3 regions of the Fusicatenibacter saccharivorans genome follow, and region 1 is predicted to be linked to each of the others. Evidence: predicted binding sites of a transcription regulator. Region 1 holds the regulator's gene; each other region holds the start of a gene.
What was found. Region 1 encodes NrdR, which represses ribonucleotide reductase genes. Its sites were predicted from a motif close to CACAANATNTTGTG; they were not measured.
Positions count from the first base shown of each region.

Region 2: PGS38_RS08980 (ribonucleoside triphosphate reductase) is a predicted target of NrdR. The motif match lies at 2,505-2,518, and genes of this name have one in related genera.
Region 3: nrdD (anaerobic ribonucleoside-triphosphate reductase) is a predicted target of NrdR. The motif match lies at 2,011-2,024, and genes of this name have one in related genera.

Region 1 is NZ_JAQEGR010000001.1:44,345-48,591, forward strand. Features, by position in the region: gene PGS38_RS00245 (GNAT family N-acetyltransferase) at 1-804, shown strand, start outside; gene PGS38_RS00250 (acylphosphatase) at 832-1,137, shown strand; gene PGS38_RS00255 (YlmC/YmxH family sporulation protein) at 1,138-1,389, opposite strand; gene nrdR (transcriptional regulator NrdR) at 1,532-1,984, shown strand; gene PGS38_RS00265 (DUF3786 domain-containing protein) at 1,999-2,634, shown strand; gene PGS38_RS00270 (citrate/2-methylcitrate synthase) at 2,765-4,123, shown strand; gene PGS38_RS00275 (patatin-like phospholipase family protein) at 4,228-4,247, shown strand, end outside.
Region 2 is NZ_JAQEGR010000008.1:55,565-59,811, forward strand. Features, by position in the region: gene glmM (phosphoglucosamine mutase) at 1-99, shown strand, start outside; gene PGS38_RS08970 (tetratricopeptide repeat protein) at 96-1,130, shown strand; gene hflX (GTPase HflX) at 1,149-2,384, shown strand; gene PGS38_RS08980 (ribonucleoside triphosphate reductase) at 2,632-4,247, shown strand, end outside.
Region 3 is NZ_JAQEGR010000003.1:195,179-199,425, forward strand. Features, by position in the region: gene PGS38_RS04355 (hypothetical protein) at 1-820, opposite strand, end outside; gene dapF (diaminopimelate epimerase) at 1,026-1,874, shown strand; gene nrdD (anaerobic ribonucleoside-triphosphate reductase) at 2,046-4,181, shown strand.

The sequences.
Region 1 (4,247 bases):
AGACAGCGGTATGCCTACTTTGGCTTTACGCCGGGAAGTGAAAAATACACGTTTTACCTGGATGTGGCAAATGTGCGCCATACCTGGAAAAACGGGGAACTCTCCGCTTACACCTTTGCGCCGCTGTTTCCGGAAAACGGCGAAGCGGACGAAGAGGCGGCAGCCTTTGCAAAGAAGCTGAATGAGGAAAAACCGCTTTACGTGGTAAGAGAGGATGTGAAAGCCTGCCTGAAAACGTTCGGCGAGCAGGCAATTGCAATCTGGAAAAACGGTGAGCGGATCGGATATCTGGCACTTTGCGGCGGAAACCAGGTTGTGGAAGCAGAAGTGTTGGAGGAACAGGATTTCGTTCCTGCACTTGCCGCTTATTTAAAAGAAAATGCGCTTGACTCTCTTTTCATTTCCATTCCGGTGTATGAGACCGGAAAAGCAGCAGCGTTATCGGAAGTCTGCGAAAGCTTCACAAAAGAGCGCTGCGGTTCCGCGATGTACCGTATTTTCCAATTTGCAGACGTCATCGAGGCAATGCTGACCATGAAAGCAGAGACGATGGGCATCAGCGATGGAACGTGGTTCGCCGTACTGGAGGGACAGCCGCTGACCGTGACGGTAAAAGATGGAACTGTGACCGTGACACGGGAAGCCCATCCGGGGGCAGATGTACTCAACCGGGAGCAGGCGCAGGAACTGCTTCTTTCACCGCTGGCAAGTAAGGGAAGCAAGGTTCCATCTGAAATCTGGAAGAACATTCCATCCGACTGGTTCCCGCTTCCGCTGTACTGTGCGACGGCAGACGAATTTTAGGCAATGACTGTTGGGAGGCAGAGAAATATGAACGAGACAGAGAAACGAGACAGAAGAGACGAAAAAGAAGAAATCCGGTACCATGTGATTTTCTACGGCCAGGTGCAGGGCGTGGGGTTCCGTTATCGGGCGTATTATGCTGCCTACCAGCTCGGACTGACCGGCTGGGTGAGAAACTGCTGGGATGAGACGGTGGAGATGGAGGTGCAGGGTGATGAGGAGACGATCACGGAGATGATCAAAAGGATCCGCACCTCCAGCTACATCGAAATCACGGATGCAAAATGGACGAAGATTCCGCTGGAATCGGAATTCGGTTTTCATATCCGTTGATCAGGGCTGTTTTTTCTCTTTTTCCGGAATTTCGACAAGAATGATATCGCTGCCGATCTGGCAGATGCGGTCCCATGGGATCACAAAATCCTCGCCGTGGCAGAAAAAGCCGCAGAATTTCACAGGACCCGGAAGAACGAGTCCGGTAAGATGTCCCGTTTTTGGATTGAATTCCACATCAATCGGACAGCCGAGCGTTTTGCAGGTGCAGATATTGATAACTTCTTTCTGGCGGAGATCTACAACGCGCATGCGGTGCTCCTTTTTACTGATTCCTATGGAAAAACATATGCGAAAATGTTGCTGCAGTTGACTTGAATTTCACGGAAAAATGCGTATACTGTAAAAGTAGAAAACTTTCCGAAATACTTATTTAGAAACGAGGACGAAAGATATGAGATGTCCATTTTGTAATCAGGATAATACCCGGGTTGTGGATTCACGCCCGATTGAAGACAGCAATGCGATCCGCCGCCGCCGGATGTGCGATGTCTGCGGCAGACGCTTTACGACATACGAAAAAGTGGAGACGATCCCTTTGATCGTCATCAAAAAAGATATGAACCGCGAGCAGTATGACCGCTCGAAAATCGAGACCGGTATCCTGCGCGCCTGCCACAAACGGCCGGTGTCCGCCGAGAAGATCAACGAGATGGTCAACAAGGTGGAGACGGAGCTTTTCAACGGCGAGGAACGCGAGATTCCAAGCTCTGTGATCGGAGAGAAGGTCATGCATTACTTAAAAGACCTGGATCAGGTGGCGTACGTCCGCTTTGCGTCGATTTACCGTGAGTTCAAGGACGTCAACACGTTCATGGACGAGCTGAAAAAGATGCTCGACAAATAGCGGGAGGCAAAAAAATGGAAGTGTCGAACTATATTAAAATGCGTGATCAGATGCAGGAACGTTTTCTGACATACGATCAGAAGGAGATCGAAGGAAAGTATGGCTTTGCGTTTGATGGCGATTATTTCTATGTGCCGTATCTTTTTGAAGAATGGAGAGTGAACCGCCATACCGGCGTTGTAGAGGGATCAAAAGACCATTTTCTTCATGTACATCAGGGCAGTTTCAATGAGACGCTGACGATTTTCGACCTGCTCTGCTGCGGAAAGAAGGAGATTGTGCTCGCCGGCACGTATGCGCGTACCAATTCCTTAAAGGGAACGATCAAAGGCCGCACGATTGCGTCCGGCGTTCACGACAGCCGCGCCGCACGGTATGACGGGCATGTGGAACAGCTGAAAAAAGCATGCGTTTCCCTTGGCGGAAAACCATATTTCCCGGGAGACGCTGCTTTTGTTTTTCATGTCTTTCCGTTTCTGCCGCTCGTCTTCCAGTTCTGGGAGTCCGATGAGGAATTCCCGCCGGTGCTGAAGTTTATGTGGGATGAAAACGTCCTCGATTATCTGCGGTTTGAGACGCTGTATTACGTGATGGGAGATTTCCTGGACGCACTGGATCAAGCCTTCGATGCATGTAAAACAGAAGCCTGATACCTTTTGTGAGACAAAATCTTACGAAAATTTTTCGAATGTTTATAAAAATTTCAGTATACGAATCCCTTGGTTTAATGCTATAATGAGCGAAAGTGAGTAAAAAAAGAGAAGAGAAAGGGGAATGCATATGGCTTTTAGCATGAAAGTAACACCGGAAATAGAGGAACTGACAAACATCTGTCTGGATAACTCCAAAATGGATGTTTCGCTGTATGGGCAATACGATGTAAAACGCGGACTGCGCGATGTCAACGGCGTTGGCGTCCTTGCGGGACTGACACAGATTTCAAACGTTGTGTCTTCGGATATCATTGACGGCGTCAAAACACCGTGTGACGGACGTCTGTACTACCGCGGCATCAACGTGGAAAAACTGACCCAGGGATTTTTGAGTGAAAACCGTATGGGATTTGAAGAAGTCGCTTATCTGCTCCTGTTTGGAAATCTGCCGAATGAAGAGCAGCTTAAGCATTTTAAGACGATTTTAAAACAGCAGCAGTCCCTGCCGAAGAACTTTGTGCGTGACGTTGTTATGAAAGCGCCGACCAAGGACATGATGAACACTCTGTCCCGAAGCGTTCTGACCCTGTACGCGTACGACAACCACGCAGATGATACCTCCCTTCCGAATGTGCTTCGCCAGTGCATTAACCTGATTTCTGTTTTCCCGATGCTGTCCGTCTATGGCTATCAGGCGTACAACCATTATATCAAGGGAAAAAGTTTATATATCCACAATCCGTCGAAGAAGCTTTCCACCGCAGAAAACATTCTGCTGATGCTCCGCCCGGATCAGAAATACACCCCGCTGGAGGCGAAGATCCTCGATCTTGCCCTCGTCCTCCACATGGAGCACGGCGGCGGTAACAACTCAACCTTTACAACACATGTTGTTTCTTCTTCCGGAACCGATACGTACTCCGCAATTGCAGCGGCGCTCGGCTCCTTAAAGGGACCGAAGCACGGCGGTGCAAACATCAAGGTTGTGCGGATGTTCGACGATATGAAGTCACACGTCAAAGACTGGACGGATGAGGAAGAAGTATCGAATTACTTAAGAAAGCTGCTGCACAAAGAGGCGTTCGACCAGAAAGGTCTGATTTACGGTATGGGCCATGCGGTTTACTCCATTTCCGACCCGCGTGCGCGCATCTTCAAGACCTTCGTTGAGCAGCTGGCAAAAGAAAAACACAGAGAGAAAGATTACCGGCTGTACGCTATGGTCGAGGAACTGGCTCCGAAGATCATCGGCGAGGAGCGCCATATTTACAAAGGTGTATCCGCAAACGTCGACTTCTACAGCGGCTTCGTTTACAGCATGCTGGATCTTCCGCTGGAGCTCTACACCCCGATGTTCGCCTGCGCGCGTATCGTCGGCTGGAGTGCACACCGGATGGAGGAACTGATCAACACCGACAAGATCATCCGCCCGGCGTACAAGAGTGTCAAAGATGAAGTGGACTATGTTCCGCTGGAAAACAGATAAAACAGGCAGAAGGGCCGGAGCGTGTCGGGATTTTCCGATCTGCTCCGGCATTGCTCTGTGCAGGAAGTAATGTGTCATTGTGAAAAATAGGAGAGTGCAGGAGAATGAATGAGACAAAAAATTA
Region 2 (4,247 bases), on a different contig from region 1:
ATCCGTGTCATGGTGGAAGCACCGGACGACGCAACGTGTGCAAAATACGTAGACCAGGTTGTTTCTGTGATGCATAAAGAAGGACTTGTGACAGAATGAAAAAAAGACTGGTAATCTTTTTTCTGGCGGCGGCAATGGTGCTTGGCGGCTGTGAAAATAAAAATTCAAAGCTTTATAAAAAGGGCATCGAGGCGCTCGAACAGAAGGACTACGTAACGTCGATTGCGATGCTGGAGGGAGCCGTAAAGGCAGGCGACCGACTGGCGGAGAGCTACCGGTCGCTCGGCATCGCTTATCTGAAAAGCCAGGAGTATGACAAGGCAAAAGAGGCTTTCAAGAGCAGTCTTTCGAGCATGAAGCACAAAGACGCGGAGTTTTCGCGCGATGTCATGTATTACGAGGCGGAAACCTGCGTACAGGCCGGAGATCTGGATGGAGCCATTGAGATCTGCACCAATATTCAGGAAGAAAAGGCCGATGCCGATGCGCTGTTCCTTAGGGGACGCGCGTACTTCCTGCAGAAGAATTACGAGCAGGCGAAGGTGGATTTTGATGCGGCAGTGGAGACGAAGGAGAGCTATCAGCTCTGCCTTGACATTTACGAGCTGTATCAGGAGAGCAGCATGAAGGCGGACGGAGACCGTTACCTCGAAGCGGCAGTGAAGATTGAGCCGAAAACGACCGAGGATTATTATAACATCGGCTGCGCATACTACTATCTGGAGGAGCAGGACGAGGCGGTCAAAGCGTTCTCGAAGGCAATGAAGGACGGCAGCAGCGCGGCGATGGAAATGCTCGGCGAGGTTTACCTTTCCAATGGTCAGAACGACGAGGCGAAAGCACTGTTTTCTTCGTATCTTTCGACAGATGGCTTTGCGGCGGCAGCAAACAACGGGCTGGCGCTCTGCGCACTTGCGGAAAACGACACGGACAGTGCACTCTCGTATATCGAGGAAGGACTCAAAACGGCAGAGGATTCCGACCGGGAAAATCTGCTGTTCAACCAGATTGTATCCTATGAAAAACGGGCGGATTTTGATACCGCGAAGTCGCTGATGGCGGATTTTCTGGCAGCATATCCAGAAAACACCGCGGCGCAGCGGGAAAATACGTTTCTCCAGAACCGATAACAGACGGAGGAAGTTGGATTGTTTGATTTAAGAGAAGAACAGGAGCGCGTGATTCTGGTCGGCGTACAGGAAAACGGCGGCGCAAAAGCAGAAGAATCGCTCGACGAGCTGGCGGAACTGGCCAGCACCGCCGGTGCGAAGGTGGAGGGCCGCCTGGTGCAGGTGCGGGAGGCCATTCATCCGGGAACGTACATCGGAAAAGGAAAATTAGAGGAATTGAAAATTCTGGTGCGCGCCTGCGATGCGACGGGCATCATCTGCGACGATGAGCTCTCCTCGATCCAGTTAAAAGGGCTGGAGGAAGCACTGGAATGCAAGATCATGGACCGTACGCTTTTGATCCTGGATATCTTTGCGGCGCGCGCCGTGAGCAGCGAGGGTAAAATCCAGGTTGAGCTGGCCCAGTTAAAGTACCGTGCGTCCCGACTTTCCGGCCTTGGCACATCGCTTTCCCGTCTTGGCGGCGGAATCGGTACGAGAGGACCGGGAGAGAAAAAGCTGGAAACCGACCGGCGCCTGATCCGCACGCGTATTACGCAGTTAAAACGTGAGCTTGAGGAAGTACGCCAGCACAGAGAGCTCCTTCGTGAAGGCAGAAAACGTTCCAAAATCCCGGTAGCGGCGCTCGTAGGCTATACGTCAGCGGGAAAGAGCAGTCTTTTAAATGCACTGACAGGATCGGAAATTCTGGCAGATGCAATGCTGTTTTCCACGCTGGATACGACGACGCGGTCACTGACCCTTCCGGATGGACAGGAAATCCTGCTGACCGATACGGTTGGATTTATCAATAAGCTGCCACATCATCTGATCGATGCATTCCGCAGTACGCTGGAGGAAGCACGGTATGCCGACTATATTCTCCACGTTGTGGATACGTCAAATCCGCAGATGGAGCTGCAGATGCAGGTCGTGTACGATACGCTGCGGGAACTGAAAGTTGAGGACAAAAAGATCGTCACCCTGCTGAACAAGCAGGATAAGCTTCTCGCCCCGATGGTTGTAAAAGATTTCCGGGCAGACGCGAGCCTTGCGGTCTCTGCCAAAACAGGACAGGGACTCGAAGACCTCAAAAATTTACTCTCCTCGTGGATGATGGAGGGAAAAATCTATATCGAGCGCCTCTATCCGTACGATAAGGCGGGAACGATTTCACTGATCCGCGGATACGGAATTCTGCTCGAAGAAGAATATCTGCCGGAAGGCATCCGCGTAAAAGCCTATGTACCGAAGGATATCTATCCGAGGGTATAGAGGTATGGCAAGCGGGCTTAAAAACGGCAGTACATCCCTTTAAGCGCCGTACAGCGCCGAAAAATGGAAGGGACAGAACACAAGTAAAAGTACCATATCTAGTGATGTTAGAAAATTTCACACTAGATATGGTACTTTTTACTATTGACGGGAGAAACATGCTCTGCTATCATATGGTTCAGACACTGCAAAGAGTGGAACCTTAAAAAGGCCTTGCAGAAACGGTTGAATTAACAGGAGGGATTCCATGTTTCAGGTAGAAAAGAGAGACGGAACGATTGCAGAGTTCCAGATGAAAAAGATTACCGATGCGATTGGAAAAGCATTCGGCGCAAAAGATATGCAGTTCAGCGATGACATGCTTCAGATGCTGGCATTGCGCGTAACAGCGGACTTTCAGTCCAAGATCAAAGACGGAAAAATTTCAGTGGAGGCAATTCAGGACAGCGTGGAGAACGTGCTGATCCAGTGCGGCTACGCAGAAGTGGCAAAAGCTTACATTCTGTACCGCAAGCAGAGGGAAAAAATCCGCAACATGAAATCGACGATCGTAGACTACAAAGAGATCGTGGACAGCTACGTAAAAGTAGAGGACTGGCGTGTCAAAGAGAATTCGACCGTAACGTATTCTGTCGGCGGTCTGATCTTAAGCAATTCCGGCGCGATCACAGCCAACTACTGGTTATCAGAGATTTATGATGACGAGATCGCCGAGGCACACCGCAACGCGGATATTCACATCCACGACCTGTCGATGCTGACCGGCTACTGTGCAGGATGGTCGTTAAAACAGCTCATCAAAGAAGGACTTGGCGGCATCAACGGAAAGATTACTTCTTCTCCGGCAAGACATCTTTCGGTTCTGTGCAACCAGATGGTCAACTTCCTCGGCATTATGCAGAACGAGTGGGCAGGTGCGCAGGCATTTTCTTCGTTTGATACGTATCTGGCGCCGTTCGTCAAAGTGGACAACTTAAGCTACGGCGAAGTGAAGAAGTGCATCGAGGCGTTTATCTACGGCGTCAACACACCGAGCCGCTGGGGAAGCCAGGCACCGTTCTCCAACATCACACTCGACTGGACCGTACCGGATGACCTCGCGGAGCTTCCGGCGATCGTCGGCGGCAAGGAGATGGACTTCAAGTACAAAGACTGTAAAAAAGAGATGGATATGGTCAACAAAGCGTTCATCGAGACGATGATCGAGGGAGATGCCAACGGAAGAGGCTTCCAGTACCCGATCCCGACCTACTCCATCACATCCGATTTTGACTGGTCCGATACGGAGAATAACCGTCTGCTGTTCGAAATGACTGCAAAATACGGTACCCCGTACTTCTCCAACTACATCAACAGCGATATGAAACCAAGCGACGTGCGCTCCATGTGCTGCCGTCTCCGCCTGGATCTGCGTGAGCTTCGAAAGAAAACCGGCGGATTCTTCGGTTCCGGCGAGAGCACCGGATCGGTCGGCGTTGTCACCATCAATATGCCGCGTATCGCATATCAGTCCAAAGATGAGAAAGAGTTCTACCGCCGTCTCGATCATATGATGGATATTGCCGCACGTTCGTTAAAGACGAAACGTGAGGTCATTACCCGCCTCCTGGACGAGGGACTGTATCCATATACGAAACGGTACCTTGGAACGTTTGAGAACCACTTCTCAACCATCGGTCTGATCGGTATGAACGAGGCCGGCTTAAATGCCGCATGGCTCGGAAAGGGTCTGGAGGATCCGAAGACACAGCAGTTTACGAAAGAAGTTCTGAACCATATGAGAGAGCGTCTTTCTGATTACCAGGAGGAGTACGGCGATCTGTACAACCTTGAGGCAACTCCGGCGGAGTCGACCGCATACCG
Region 3 (4,247 bases), on a different contig from region 1:
CACTGACCGGAACGGGAAGATGATAGAGTACATCGTCAAAGCGGACGGTCCAGTCGTTGATTTCAATGCTGTCGGCTTCCGGTGCCTGGTAGGCCTCCACTTCCGGTGTTGTGGCATCGCTGACACCATCGAGCGCTTCTGCATCAGCCGTGGTCGTAAAGTTCTGCATATCGAGGGAATACAGAATTCCCGTTTTGTTATCGAAGCCGAGCGTGATCGTCTGGTACAGCCCGTACTCATACGTGAACTGCACAGAGGTATCGGTCTCATAACGGTCCTTTGGCGCACCGTAGATGCTTTCCGCATCCTCCATCAGCGACTGCTGCAGAGTGACGCCGTTCGGCAGGCCGACATAGATATTCTGGCCCTCAGCGGTCGAGGTGTCGATGTGAATGCCTCCGATCAGGCATTCCGCCACTGGCTTTGCCGTGGTATCCGGATTGGCAATATCGACGGTAATCTGGTTTCCGTCCTTTTCAAAACTTTCGCCCTCTGAGAAGGATTCCGGCTGGATTTCCTTCGTGTCGTCGCCGCTGTAGACCCAGCCAAGCGCTGTAAAATCCGCGTAGGATTCCGGAATTTCGTATGTATCGCCCCAGATGGCAAGCTGAAAACTGTTCAGGTTCTTCGAGAGATCCACATCGTATTCCGGAATCTCATCGGAATCGCCGGAGGCCGCCAGATTGTCTTCGGGGTCGTCATCGTCGGTACTCTGACTGATGGTTGTGATCGGAATCGTTTCTGTTTTCTTTCCGCAGCCGCTCGTTCCCACGAGGAAAGCGGCAAATACTGCTGTTAAAACCCAACGGTATTTTTTCATCAAAACCTCCTCATAATAAATGGTTAAAAATATTTGAAAGTTACTTCATGTAGGTAACGATATCAGTTCCCCCTATTCTATCACATTCCGCTTCGTTTTCCAATGTCTGAAGCGGATTTGAGAAAAATGGTTTTTCAAACGCGCGGTACGGAATACATATTTAGTAAGGAACTGGAAAGGGCAGAAGTCTGGGAGGAGGCTGTGTATGCGTTTTACAAAAATGCAGGGCTGCGGAAATGATTATATCTATGTAAATGCCATGGAGGAGCGGGTGGAGAGTCCGGGACGGCTGGCAAAAGCGGTAAGTGACCGCCATTTCGGCATCGGCGCGGACGGGCTGATTCTGATCGGGGCATCCAAAACAGCAGATTTTTCGATGGAAATGTACAACGCCGACGGCTCGAAGGGCGCGATGTGCGGCAACGGCATCCGCTGTGTGGGAAAATACGTGTACGAGCATGGGCTGACGAGAAAAACGACGCTGACTATCGAAACCGGCAGCGGAAACCGTGTGATTCATCTGCAGACGGGGGAGAATCTGAATGAGATCTGTCAGGTGACAGTGGAGATGGGAACGCCGGAATTCCGCGCCGCACAGATCCCCGTTGTTTCTCTGGGGGAATATGTGCTGGAGCATAAAATTACCGTGTGCGGGGAAAATTATACGATGACCTGCCTTTCGATGGGAAATCCGCATGCGGTGATTCCGGTGGAAGATGTGGAAAAAATATCCATTGCAAAGACCGGTTCCGCTTTTGAACACCTTTCCTGCTTCCCGGACCGTATCAATACAGAGTTTATCCAGACTTTAGATCAACACACAATAAAAATGAGAGTCTGGGAACGTGGGAGCGGTGAAACGCTGTCCTGCGGAACGGGAGCGTGTGCGGCAGCCGTCGCGGCGATGCTTTCCGGCTGTGTTTCGGAGGGAGAAACTGCCGTAGAACTGCGCGGCGGCAGGCTTTTCGTTACATGGGACCGGACGAAAAATAAGGTCCTTCTGACCGGCCCGGCCGAGACCGTTTTTGAAGGAACGCTTGCAGAACGAATTTGAAAAATGCAGATTTCTGTCTGCACGAAAGAGCAGTATGCAATATTCTGAAAATAAAAACTTACAGGAAATGCCTTTTCTTTTCAAAAGAAACATGCTACAATATGTGGTGCCCGCTACAAGAAAAGGGTGGGGGACACACAAGATATAGTGTTTGATTTGGAGGACACCACAATGGTTTATATTATCAAAAAGGACGGCACCAAAGAAGAATTCGACGCGCAGAAGATCGTTCGTGCCGTAAATAAATCCGCACAGAGAATCCTGTATACCTTCTCACAGCAGGAGATTGACTTTATCTGTAAGTTCGCAACCGAGCACGTATATTCCCTTGGAAAGACCGAAATTCCGATCAGCGATATGCACAATATCGTGGAGGGAGCACTCGAAAAAGTAAACCCGGCTGTGGCAAAAAGCTACCGCGATTACCGCAATTACAAAACTGATTTTATCCATATGATGGACGAGGTCTACACGAAGAGCCAGTCCATCCGCTACATCGGCGACAAGAGCAATGCCAACACCGACAGCGCCCTCGTTGCAACGAAGCGAAGCCTGATTTTCAACGAGCTGAACAAAGAGCTGTACCGCAAGTTCTTCATGAACCGCAACGAGCTGCAGGCCTGTAAGGACGGCTACATCTACATCCACGACCAGTCCGCACGTCTCGATACCATGAACTGCTGTCTGTTCGATGTCGGAAACGTTTTAAAAGGCGGCTTCGAGATGGGAAATGTCTGGTACAACGAGCCGAAGACACTTGACACCGCATTTGATGTCATGGGTGATATCGTCCTCAGCACCGCTGCACAGCAGTACGGCGGCTTTACCGTGCCGGAGGTGGACAAGATCCTTGCTCCGTACGCACAGAAGAGCTATGATTACTACGTAAAAGAGTTCCTGAAATATACCGACGCATCCTGGGAGGGTGCACAGGAGAAAGCCATCGAGTATGCGATCGACAAAGTAAGAAGAGAGTGCGATCAGGGATGGCAGGGAATTGAGTATAAACTGAACACTGTTGGATCTTCCCGCGGTGATTATCCGTTCGTTACCGTGACCCTCGGCCTTGGAACGAGCATGTTCGAGAAGATGATTTCCATCTCCCTTCTCGAGGTCCACAAAAACGGACAGGGCAAGAAAGGCCACAAAAAGCCGGTGCTCTTCCCGAAAATCGTCTTCTTATATGACAAGGCAATTCACAGAGAGGGCGGCATCGCAGAAGATGTCTTCGAGGCAGGACTTGACTGTTCTTCCAAGACGATGTATCCGGACTGGCTGTCGATGAGCGGCGAGGGCTACATCGCCGAGATGTACAAGAAATACAAGAGAGTCATCAGCCCGATGGGATGTCGTGCTTTCCTTAGCCCGTGGTACGAGCGCGGAGGCATGGAGCCGGCAGATGAGAACGACAAACCGGTCTTTGTCGGACGTTTCAACATCGGAGCCGTTTCCCTTCATCTTCCGATGATCCTGGCAAAATCCCGTTCCGAGAACCGCGATTTCCACGAAGTGCTCGACTTCTACCTCGAGATGATCCGCGATCTGCACAAACGGACCTACGATTACCTCGGCGAGATGCGTGCATCCACGAACCCGCTGGCTTACTGTGAGGGAGGTTTCTACGGCGGCCACTTAAAACCGTCCGACAAGATCCGCCCGCTGTTAAAGCCGATGACCGCATCGTTCGGTATCACGGCGCTGAACGAGCTGCAGGAGCTGTACAACGGAAAATCTCTTGTTGAGGACGGACAGTTCGCACTTGACACGCTGAAATATATCAACGACAAGGTTGCCGAGTTTAAGAAAGAGGACGGCATCCTCTATGCGATCTACGGCACACCGGCAGAATCCCTGTGCGGCCTGCAGATAGAGCAGTTCCGCAAACAGTACGGCATCGTCCGCAACGTTTCGGACCGCCCGTATGTGAGCAACAGTTTCCACTGCCACGTAACCGAGGACATCACCCCGATCCAGAAACAGGATCTCGAGGGACGTTTCTGGGAGCTCTGCAACGGCGGAAAAATCCAGTACGTGCGCTATCCGGTCGGCTACAACAAAGGCGCGATCAAGACACTGATCGAGCGTGCGATGGAGCTTGGCTACTACGAGGGCGTAAACCTGTCCCTGGCTTACTGCGATGACTGCGGCCACCAGGAACTCGACATGGATGTCTGCCCGGTCTGCGGTTCCAAGAACCTGACAAAGATCGACCGTATGAACGGCTATCTTTCCTACAGCCGTGTCCATGGCGACACACGTCTGAATGAAGCAAAGATGGCGGAAATTGCAGAGAGAAAATCGATGTAATCATTCATGAAATAATCAATGGAACAATCAATGGAATAATCAAAAGCCTCTGAGAAAAGTCCGGTG